DNA from 2 places in the Exiguobacterium sp. s125 genome. Region 1 is predicted to be linked to the other one. Evidence: riboswitches for the same ligand, from Rfam matches in the RefSeq annotation. Region 1 holds a riboswitch; the other holds the start of a gene.
The links. A riboswitch is a leader RNA that binds a small molecule or an ion and turns the genes downstream of it on or off. The one in region 1 is predicted to bind cyclic di-GMP.
Positions count from the first base shown of each region.

Region 2: it holds a riboswitch for cyclic di-GMP, as region 1 does, so the genes downstream of both, KNQ05_RS00140 (glycoside hydrolase family 191 protein) here and KNQ05_RS13665 (hypothetical protein) in region 1, are expected to answer to the same signal.

Region 1 is NZ_JACSMI010000007.1:16,897-22,486, reverse strand. Features, by position in the region: gene groES (co-chaperone GroES) at 1-94, opposite strand, end outside; gene KNQ05_RS13675 (CPBP family intramembrane glutamic endopeptidase) at 315-1,007, shown strand; gene KNQ05_RS13670 (DUF4305 domain-containing protein) at 1,029-1,262, shown strand; cyclic di-GMP riboswitch class I at 1,686-1,769, shown strand; gene KNQ05_RS13665 (hypothetical protein) at 1,795-2,580, shown strand; gene KNQ05_RS13660 (NAD(P)/FAD-dependent oxidoreductase) at 2,659-3,714, opposite strand; gene KNQ05_RS13655 (ABC transporter ATP-binding protein) at 3,898-4,689, shown strand; gene KNQ05_RS13650 (iron-hydroxamate ABC transporter substrate-binding protein) at 4,694-5,590, shown strand, end outside.
Region 2 is NZ_JACSMI010000001.1:23,449-29,038, reverse strand. Features, by position in the region: gene KNQ05_RS00145 (hypothetical protein) at 1-1,202, opposite strand, end outside; cyclic di-GMP riboswitch class I at 1,282-1,366, shown strand; gene KNQ05_RS00140 (glycoside hydrolase family 191 protein) at 1,474-2,265, shown strand; gene KNQ05_RS00135 (nucleotide sugar dehydrogenase) at 2,472-3,638, opposite strand; gene KNQ05_RS00130 (CatB-related O-acetyltransferase) at 3,654-4,274, opposite strand; gene KNQ05_RS00125 (hypothetical protein) at 4,271-5,515, opposite strand; gene KNQ05_RS00120 (lipopolysaccharide biosynthesis protein) at 5,516-5,590, opposite strand, start outside.

The DNA.
Region 1 (5,590 bases):
CTTTCGCTGACCCAGGAAGAACGATTCCTCCGAGTGTTGTTTCTTCTTTTTTAACGACTTCGATCACGATGCGATCACCAAGTGGTTTTAACATGCGAAACATCCTCCTTGAAAATGACTGTTTTTTAGCACTCACTTAAATGGAGTGCTAACATATTTTTATCTTAAACGGTTTTCAATCGAAATTCAACCCTGAACCCTTATCCGTTTTCCCGAAATCGCCATCTTTGAACCATCACCATTCGTGCGCCCGGTCGGTTTGTTTGTTACAATCGGGACAGTACCTTCAATACAAAGGAGTTGTGTCCCGACCGATGAAAAATTCCGTCAATCTGCCATTCAACATGGCTGATAAGTGGCAAATCCGTCACGTCATTCCGATTGTGATTTATTTGATCGTCCAGCTCGTACCGGCAACATTCCCGAGCTTTCTCTCAAAAAGCCAAATTCCGGGTGTCCTCGGCTGGTGGCTTGCGATCGGTTTTACCGTCGCCGTCGTCGTCTCGTTCTTCTGTCTTCGTCCTGACTGGCAGAAGTGGAAAGCAGAAGGCAACCAGACGGATCCGATCGACACGTTAAAGTGGATTGGGATCGGCATCGTGTTGCTGTACGCCTTACTGATTAGCGTCAATCTGCTTGATGCCTGGATGTCTGGCGGGATTGAGAACGTCGCAAAATCACAAAATACGGATGACATCATGAAAGCAATCCAAGTCATTCCGATTTTACAGGTGATGGTCGTCTTACTCGGACCGATCATGGAAGAATTTTTATTCCGCCACATCATGTTCGGGAACTTGTCGACGAAACTGAACTTCATCTTCAGTTTCATCCTCAGTGGGCTCATCTTCGGTTTCATTCATGGAGACAACAAGTTTTTGATTTACGTCGCGATGAGTTTCGTCTTCTCACTCGTCTTCGTCAAAACGCGCCGCATCTTAGCACCGATTGCGATTCATGTCTTCAACAACGGAATCGTCGTGCTCGCACTTTACGCCACGACTTAACTTACGAAAGGTAGTGTTTTCATGCGCCAAGGCTCAAACTTCATGGCATTATTTTATGCCCTGTTCGGTATTCTGTTCATGTACCTCGCGTACAGCAACTCGATCGAGGCAGGAACCGTCTTTAACTTTTGGACGATTCTGTTGACGCTGTTCGCAGCAATCGACTTTTACCGTCTCTATCTGATTTTCCGCTTCCGGATGGCTGCGAAGAAGATGATTGAGAAGGAACAAAACAAAAAAAATGATAAAGAATAAGTAACCTGTCCGCTTCTTGACCGATTCAGTTCGTGAAAGGGCGGATTTTTTTGTCTCTTGCTCACTGTATCCTTATGGAAAATCAGGCGAACAGTTTTTTAGACGCGCTATCGTCAGCTTGTTCCCGTTTCGAAATAATCGAAGTGACAAAAAAGAGTTACTTCTTGTGACTCCTACGGGAAAAAGCGCAAGACCACTTGCGCTGTCAGAGGCAAGTAAGACCCTGCTTCTTGTTCGCTAGAATCAAGAAGCAACGGCTTACGCCTCGCCCGAGGAAAGCACGGGAAAAAAACTCGTTTCGAAAAACCGCTCTTTCGAATGTTACCCCCGCGAATGGAACATATATTTTACTGACCCATTATCGAAAACCCTCCCCTCTCCATAGAAACGAATCACGTATACTGAATGTACGGTTCTTCACCGGAATCGAACGGGCAAACCCACAGAAATGTGGTGACGCAAAACTATAGGGGCTACCGCTTCAAGCTATGCTTGCCAGTTACCGAAGTTCACAAAAGGAGACTACGTTCACATGAAAAAAATCAATTATGTCGTTACTGCCGGCCTCGCTTGTGCTTTGATGCTGACGCCGCTCGGCTCAATCGATGCCAAGAGTAAAACATCGAAGCATGACCGCAACAAGAACGGAATCCATGACAGCTGGGAAAAGAAGTACAAGCTTAAAGGGAAAAAACTTGCGCAGCAAGATACGGATCATGACGGCTTAAGCAACTACACCGAATATAAGCTCAAACTCAATCCACGGAAGAAAGACAGCGACCGCGATAAGATCAGCGACGCACATGAAGATACGGACCGTGATGGCTTAACTAACGCCATCGAACTCGAGCTTGGGACAAAACCATATAAACGGGATTCTGATGGTGATGGAATTCTCGATGGCAAAGAACGCAACAAGGCCGGTCACCGCTATGAAGATATGCTGAAAAAAATGAAGATTGCTCTCGCGACAGAGACGACGCAAAGTCAGATTAAATACCAGTTTAAAAAGAAGAAGAGTCAGCTGCGTGTCAAAACGAATGACGCAACGGTCGATGAAACCCGTGTCCGCCAATTGATTCAGTTCATCGAGTCACATCCGAAGATGACGGAAGAGGAATTACGGGCACAACTCGTCAGCTTATTCGCTCTCTCTGGTTCTTACGAGTTGGAGATTGAACTCGAGTACTTCGATCACGAAGAAACGAAATCAGAGCACCGTCACGTTGAAGAAGACGAGCAAGACGATGATCAAGGTCAGGACGAAGATGATGATTCAGATGATGACTCGGACGACGAGCATGAAGATGAAGATTAATCCTTAAACAAAAAAACACCTGCTCTAAAGACGACCGACGTCCATGTGACGAGGGGCGATCTTTAAGACAGGTGTTTTTTACTTTTCGTTGACCATTTCTTGAATCAATTCACGGTTCCGTTTTTTGAAAACTTCATTGTGGGATGAGACCATCGCGACTTTGGCAGCATCCGGTTCAATGAACTGCTTCGCCCGGTTGACGGCGTTTGCCGCGTCCTGGAATGTACCCGAAATCAAGTTCACCTTGCCGTCATGCGTCAAAATATCTCCTGCTGCATACAATCCCGGTACACTTGATTCGCTCGACGCGTTACCGGCGATATAAAAGTCGTCGACTTGTTTGATGTCGAGTTCCGAGTTCGCGAGCAACTCTGCTTCCCGTTCGTAGCCATGGTTGATGATGACTTCATCGACGTCAACGATGTTTGTCACGTCCGTCGCACAATCAATCAATTCGACGGACGCAATCCGGTGGTGATCGTCGCTTGCGATCAACTTATGAATCGTCGTGTTGAGGAGACAGACGGCTGAGCTTCGGACGAGTTGGTCGACTTGTGCCTCGTGACCTGTGAAACAGTCTTTCCGGTATGTGACGTAAACTTTTTTCGCAATCGGTTCGAGCTCGTTCGCCCAGTCGATCGCTGAGTTACCGCCACCTGAAATCAGGACCGTCTTATCTTTAAACCGCTCAATCGATTTGACGGTATAGTTCAAGTTCGACACTTCGTACCGTTCGGCCCCTTCAATCTTCAGTTTTTGGGGATTGAGTATCCCGCCGCCGACAGCGACGATGACTGTCTTCGAATAATGAATTTCTCCCGACTCCGCTTCGAGGACGAAGTTTCCGAATACGTCTTTTGCGATCGAAATGATTTTTTCATTCAGGTGCACGGACGGATTAAACGTTAAGCCTTGTTCGACGAGTTGCTCGATCAGCTTCGCTCCGGTAATGGGTGGCTGTCCCCCGACATCCCAAATCATCTTCTCCGGATACACATGAATCTTGCCACCAAGCTCTGCCTGGTATTCAATGATTTTCGTCTTCATCCCGCGTAATCCGCTATAGAAAGTCGAGTATAACCCGGCCGGGCCTCCACCAATTACCGTTACGTCAAACAATTCCTGCTGTTCCATCTCACTCACTCCTCGCTCTCGACTACGACTGATTATCATTCTCATTTCCAATGATAACGTGAACATCTCTTGAAGACAAGAAAAAATGTTGACAGCGTTTTTATGAGACTGGTATGGTTAGGGAGACGATAGTGATAATCATTATCAATGAAAACAACTTTAAACGAGAAGGAGCCTCTGCGTATGGTACGTCTAGCAACAGAAGAAATCAGTATCGGATACGGAGATCGTACCATCGTCAAAGACTTGACGGTTCAGATTCCGGATCGGCAAATCACGACAATCATCGGTGCGAATGGTTGCGGTAAATCGACCTTATTGAAAGCGATGACCCGAATCATCCCCCATCAGTCTGGTCGTGCCCTGCTTGACGGTCTCGATATTGCGAAGGAAAGTACAAAGCTGCTTGCCCGGAAAATGGCGATCCTGCCTCAGACACCGGAAAGTGCAAGCGGTCTAACGGTCGCAGAGCTCGTCTCATACGGTCGTTTTCCTTATCAAAAAGGATTTGGTCGCTTAACGAAACATGATTACGAGATCATTGACTGGGCGTTAGAGGCAACGGATACGACGGCATTCAAACACCGTCCGGTCGACGCCTTGTCCGGTGGTCAACGGCAACGCGTCTGGATTGCGATGGCGCTGGCGCAGGAAACGGATATCATCTTCCTCGATGAGCCGACGACTTACCTTGATCTCGCCCACCAGCTCGAAGTCCTCGAGCTGCTCGAGCATCTCAACCGGACGGAAGGCCGGACGATCGTCATGGTGTTACATGATTTAAATCAGGCCGCCCGTTTTGCCGACTACATCATCGCGATGAAAGAAGGCGAAGTCGTCAAAGCCGGAACGTGCGAGGAAGTCATTTCGCATGACGTCTTAAAAGAAGTATTCCACATCGATGCCGAAATCGGTCGTGATCCACGGACGAATAAGCCGATGTGTGTCACCTACAACTTAATCAAGGGAGATTAACCACATGAAGAAACTAGTACTCTTACCGATTTTATTACTCTTAACGCTCGTCATCGCCGCCTGCGGCAATACAGATAAAACAGAAGATACGTCTTCCGTTACGAAAAAAGAAACGATCACCTATAAATCGGAAGAAGGTGACGTCGAAGTCCCGGCTGATCCGAAACGCGTCGTCGTCCTTGCCGGTTTCGCCGGAAACGTCATGGCACTCGACGTCCCACTCGTCGGTGTCGATTCGTGGTCAAAATCGAATCCGAAGTTTGATTTGAAAGACGTCCAGGAAGTATCAGAAGAAAACGTCGAAAAAGTCATCGAACTCGAACCCGATCTCATCATCGGCTACAATACAACGAAAAACATCGATAAATTTAAAGAAATCGCTCCAACCGTCACGTACACGTACGGCAAAGTCGACTATTTGACACAACATATCGAAATCGGTAAATTGCTCAATAAAGAACAAGAAGCACGCGATTGGGTCAAAGACTTCCAAACACGCGCAGCGGACGCCGGAACAGAGATTAAAGCCAAAATCGGTGACGATGCGACGGTCTCTGTCATCGAAAGCTTCGATAAACAGCTTTACGTCTTCGGCGACAACTGGGGACGCGGTACAGAAATCCTCTACCAGGAAATGAAATTGAAGATGCCGGAAAAAGTTACGGAAATGGCTTTAAAAGACGGCTATTACGCGCTATCACCGGAAGTCTTACCTGAATATGCAGGGGATTACCTCATCTTCAGTAAGACGGCAGAAGCAGATAACTCGTTTACAGAAACAGACACATACAAAAATATTCCTGCTGTTAAAAACAACCACGTCTTCGAAGTCGATTCGAAAGAATTTTACTTCAATGATCCATTGACGCTCGAACGTCAGCTCGAGTTCTTCAAGAAAAGT
Region 2 (5,590 bases), on a different contig from region 1:
GCGAACAACTCTTTAATTCGTTGCTTGAATCCTTCAGCGTTCTCTTGCGGTGTTCCCGGTAAGAGGAAGTGGAGCATTTGATTCGTCTCGTCATAGCCGATGATGTCGATTTCCCGCATCGACTGGCGTAGGATTAATTCCATTTCAATCAACGACAGCCGGACCTGTTCGACCGGCAAGACGACCGTACTGTACGGCTGATCGTACTGTTCAGCTCGGTGTTGTTGGAGTGCGACTTTTTTATTGAATGGCTCGATTTGATAAATCCGTGTCCCTTCAATCAAATCACCACGCGACGCATTCCATTCCATCGTCAACGCTTTTTCGATTCGTGTCCCGGTCCAGTCGAGAATCAACTGCATGATGTTCATCTCGTAACTCGTCAGGCGGTTGAAGTCGATCGCCTGGATGACGACGACCTCCTGAATCTTCCCGTCGTAGCGGATCGGTGCAATCAGTAACGGGACGTCCGCCTCGTCCATCGTCCGGATCGAAATCGCATTCGTCTTGAACATCCGTTGATAGATGCCGGTCGACGGATCGATGAATAGTGTTTGCGGTAAGACCTCTTTCTCACCGAACCGGACGTGGAGTCGTAACGTCCGTTTTGACGCATCGACGTGATAGATGGCAAGATTCTCTGCCTTGAACGAACGTTTCAAGACATCGACGAGGCGATCGCGGACGATGTCGGCCGCCGTTTGGTCGAGCTCGAGTCCGACTTGGTAGATTTTCGTTAATGTATGATCCGAGTCGAGGACCTTCTTTTGCATCGTCGACTGTGACAGTCGGAGCTTTTCGACCGTCTCGAGCAAGTGGTTGTTTTCTTCGACGACTTCTTCGTGGCGGAGCCGTAAAGATAAGTAACGTTCCTGGAACGAGGTACTGAAAATCCCGCAGACCATCGCGACGAGGAAGTGGAAGATGATCCAGCTCAGTTCCGTCCGGTCGTATAAAAATAAGAGAATGTCCGATCCTTCGACCGACAGGAAAAACAGGTGGTACAGCATCGTCATCGTGAAACTGACGAACGCTCCGAGCAGACCATAGCGGAGGGCGAACAATAAAATATAAAAGATTAACGGATCAATTGCCCAATTCGAGACCGAAAGGCTAAACATATAGTCAAGAATACCGATAAGTAAAATACTAGCTAGCATTTCTATCCATTTGACTGTATTTCTATGCTGTGTGTAAATCATGGCACACTCTCCTTAAAATAGTTATTTACATTTTTGTTAGCAGTGGTAAGATTTAGTCAAACAGGCAATTACAACTAAATATCGAGAAGGGCAAACTTACTGAAAAGTAAGGGCGCAAAGACATGGGTCGTCGATCTTCGGATACCGATCGCCAGTCTGCAATGCCGCAGCCGCTCTCTGATAAAAAATCAGGAGGCTACTAACCATGGGTATTATCTCACTCAAACGCGTGACGTCTTTTTTGTGCATTCTTTTTTTAGGAGTGTTACTAATGACACCAATCACGGGCAAAGCTCAATCAACGAATCCACTCGATTCCGTCAGCTCGTATAAGGTCTACTACGATGCACCGACGAAATCAAAAATCAAGAAGATGCAAAAGTACGATGTCATGATCATCGAACCGGTCTTTTACTCAGCGAAACAAATCGCAGAAATTCAAAAGTACGGCACGAAAGTCTATGGCTACATCAACACGATGGAAGCCGACAACTGGAACACAGACTTGATGGCACAATTAAAGGAATCAGATTTCTTCCACCGTGATGGACAACGTGTCCACTACGCGGAATGGGATTCATACTTAATGGACATCAACTCGAAGCATTACCAAGCGGTCCTCATGCAAGAAGTCGAAAAGCAAGTCGTCAATAAAGGACTCGACGGTGTCTTCTTGGATACAGTCGGCGACATCGACAACGAACATGCCGACCAACCAAAGATCCTTGAGCAGCAGCAAGTCGCGATGACGAACTTCTTGAAGAGCGTCAAGACAAAACATGCGGACCTCTCATTGATTCAAAACTGGGGCTTCGGGACATTAAAATACCATACGTATCCGTACATCGATGCCATCATGTGGGAAAGCTTCAACTACTCGACGGTCGCAAAAGACCAATGGTCAAAAGACCGGATGGCAGATCTTCAGGAGTTGAACGAAGAAGAAGACATCAAGACATTAACGATTTCTTCTAAGCAAGGTGCGAAAAGTGCGAAGTACGCGAAAAAGAATGGGTTCATTCACTTAAAATCAAACAAGACACTCAATTACAATAAATTCTAATCCACTTGAATATAATCTCATAACCGATTACTCAATTCCAATTCTGAGTGCTCCTGCATGACACAATTATACAGGATGCACAAAACAAAACCGGTCACTTTTCAGAGGCAGGTCAACGAATTGAAACATCGAACACAAAAAGAGGTCCAGGCGATGGTTATCGCTTGGACCTCTTTTCATGCTTGCAACACTCACTTTTGTTTTCTTTAGTCCCGACTATACAAATCGCGTGTATAGACTTTATCTTCGACATCATTCAACTCAGGATGCATCCGATTTGAAAGAATCACATCCGACTCTTGTTTAAACGCTTCAAGATCACGGATGACGCGTGAGTTATAAAACGTATCTTCTGTTAAGACGGGTTCGAAGACCGTTACTTCAATCCCCTTCGCCTTGATTCGTTTCATAATCCCTTGAATTGATGAGGCGCGGAAGTTATCGGAGTCTGTCTTCATCGTCAGGCGATAGACGCCGACGACTTTCGGATTCTGCTTGATGATCGTATCGGCAATGTAGTCTTTTCGTGTCCGGTTTGCTTCAACGATCGCCCCAATGATATTGTTCGGGACTTCATCGTAGTTTGCAAGAAGCTGCTTCGTATCTTTTGGTAAGCAGTAACCACCATAGCCGAATGATGGATTATTGTAATGATTGCCGATTCGACTATCGAGTCCGACACCTTCGATGATTTGTTTTGTATCTAAGCTACGTACTTCAGCATATGTATCCAGTTCATTAAAGAAGGCAACCCGCATCGCGAGATACGTATTCGAGAACAATTTAATCGCTTCCGCTTCCGTCGAATCTGTCAAAAGAATCGGCACATCCTTTTTAATCGCCCCTGCAAGCAAAAGATCCGCGAACTGTTGAGCACGTTCTGACTGTTCACCGACGACAATACGTGACGGATAAAGATTGTCATGCAGTGCCTGCCCTTCACGCAAGAACTCTGGGGAAAAGACGATGTTCGGTGTATCAAACTTCTCTTTTAGCTCTTGTGTATAGCCAACCGGTACAGTCGATTTAATGACCATCGTCGCATCTGGATTGATCGCAAGAACTGTCGCAATGACGCTCTCGACCGTCCGAGTATTAAAGTAGTTCCGTGTTGGGTCATAATCCGTTGGAGTAGCGATGATGACGAATTCCGCATCCTTGTAAGCTTCAAAATTATCTGTCGTCGCATGTAGATTCAATTCTTTATTTTGCAAGAAATTCTCGATTTCCGCATCCACGATTGGGGACTTTCGATCATTGACAAGCTCGACACGTTCTTTAATGATATCAATTGATGTGACTTCATTATGCTGAGCGAGTAAGACCGCCATCGAAAGGCCGACGTATCCTGTTCCTGCTACTGTGATTTTTATTGACACTTCTAAACCTCATTCCTCTAAATAATTAGACCAGTATTTACCATGATAAAATAGATCTTTATTTTTAATTAATTTTTCTTCAGACCAATTCCACCATTTTAAATTTTCCAATATAGTAATTTTTTCTTGAGAAAAACGATATTTTATTAATTTAGCCGGGACACCCGCTACTATAGAATATGGTTCTACATTTTTTGTAACTACAGCTCCTGCAGCAATTATAGCTCCGTCACCTATACTAATACCTTGCATGATGATAACGTTATTCCCAATCCAACAATCATTCCCTATAATTGTTTCTTTAGAATACGGGTGAAATGTTTCTTTGTTACCAAAAATGTTCTCAGAAGAATACGTGAATGGTGATGTGGAAATAAACGCTACCGGGTGCTCTGGTAAGCCTATTCCGCAATTAGAACCAATAGAAGTAAATTTCCCTATATTAGTATATGATATCGAAGAATTTTCATTAATATACGAATATTTTTTTATTGTTGAATTAAAAAAAGTAACTCGTTTGTAAATTCTTGCTGTCGAGCTAACTTTTACTTTTCCGATCAAATAGGTCGAATATATTTTTTTATTTTTAAATTTAAATCTATAATAAAGCATTTTTAAAATTTTTTTCAATTTTTATAGTTGCTCCTTTTTTTAGCAATCCAACCAATTAAAATAGGGAAAACCACTATTATTTGTTGCATTCTATGTCTTACTGCACCACCAAAATAAACTTCAACTATACTATAAGAAATTAGAGATATTAAAGAAAATATCATTAAAAATAATAAGTAATTTTTCATATTATTTTTAGGAAATTTTTGTCGAACACTTAAAATTAGTAATAAAATAAATAGTATAAAAATAAATAATGAGTCTATTGAAGGTATTAAATACTCGTAACTAGTTTCCAACCAAAAAAAGGGTACAAAAATATAATAAAACGTCGTCAAAGGAGCTAATTTTAAAATATCTAACCAACTAGAATAATAAATTTGTGGTAAATATGAATTAAATTGAATCACCTGACTATACCTATAAGACATCAAATATTCAGGATTAATAAGACTTAGAAATCTAAAAACTTGTAGTTCTGAAAATACAAATATTATACTAATAGAAATAAATAAGCCAATAATTTTATAAAATATATTAATATTTTTAATCATCAATATAATGAAAATTAAACAAATAAATAATACAGGGGCATTTTGGGGCCTAATAACTATTATTAGAAACAATGAGATTATAAATAGAAACATATTTCTAAAATTAATATTTTTTTTGACTATAAGTAACAATGAAAACATAAATAATACAGTAGCAAAAATAATTAACGGATCTCTCAGAAGAAAAAGTCTATACATAAATAAGCTAGGGTAAAAAAATACTAAAATAAAAGAAAAATATTCTATACGTATTTCTGTAGTTTTTTCAATTTTTTCTTCACTTGCTTTAAAAGTGAAATATTTAAATATGTCTATACTAATTCGTACAATCATCATATATACTAATGCAATTAAAAAATTATTAAATATTATTACATTTAGAGCATTATCTCCAAAAAATATATAAAAAGGAACAATTATAAAATTTACAAAAAATACAGCACCAAAAGATTGTTCAACTATTGAGTTTCCAAAATAAAAGTGATTATCTATTGTTTGTAACGCTAAATTATGAAACAAGGAAGCGTCAGGTAAAGGATCTAATATTTGATAGTAATAATTTATTATAGATAACAATGAACTTAATCCGAAAAAAATTACACTTAATTTTTTTCGGAAACCATATCTTTTTGATATAGCAAATAAGCTAATTAAGAAAAAAATTATAAAAAGGAGAGTTATAAATAACTCTAATATATTATTCATTTAAATTTTACCTCTCACTAAAGTATTGTAAAAATAATATATACTTGCAAATTGAATTATTGAGGAACATATGTA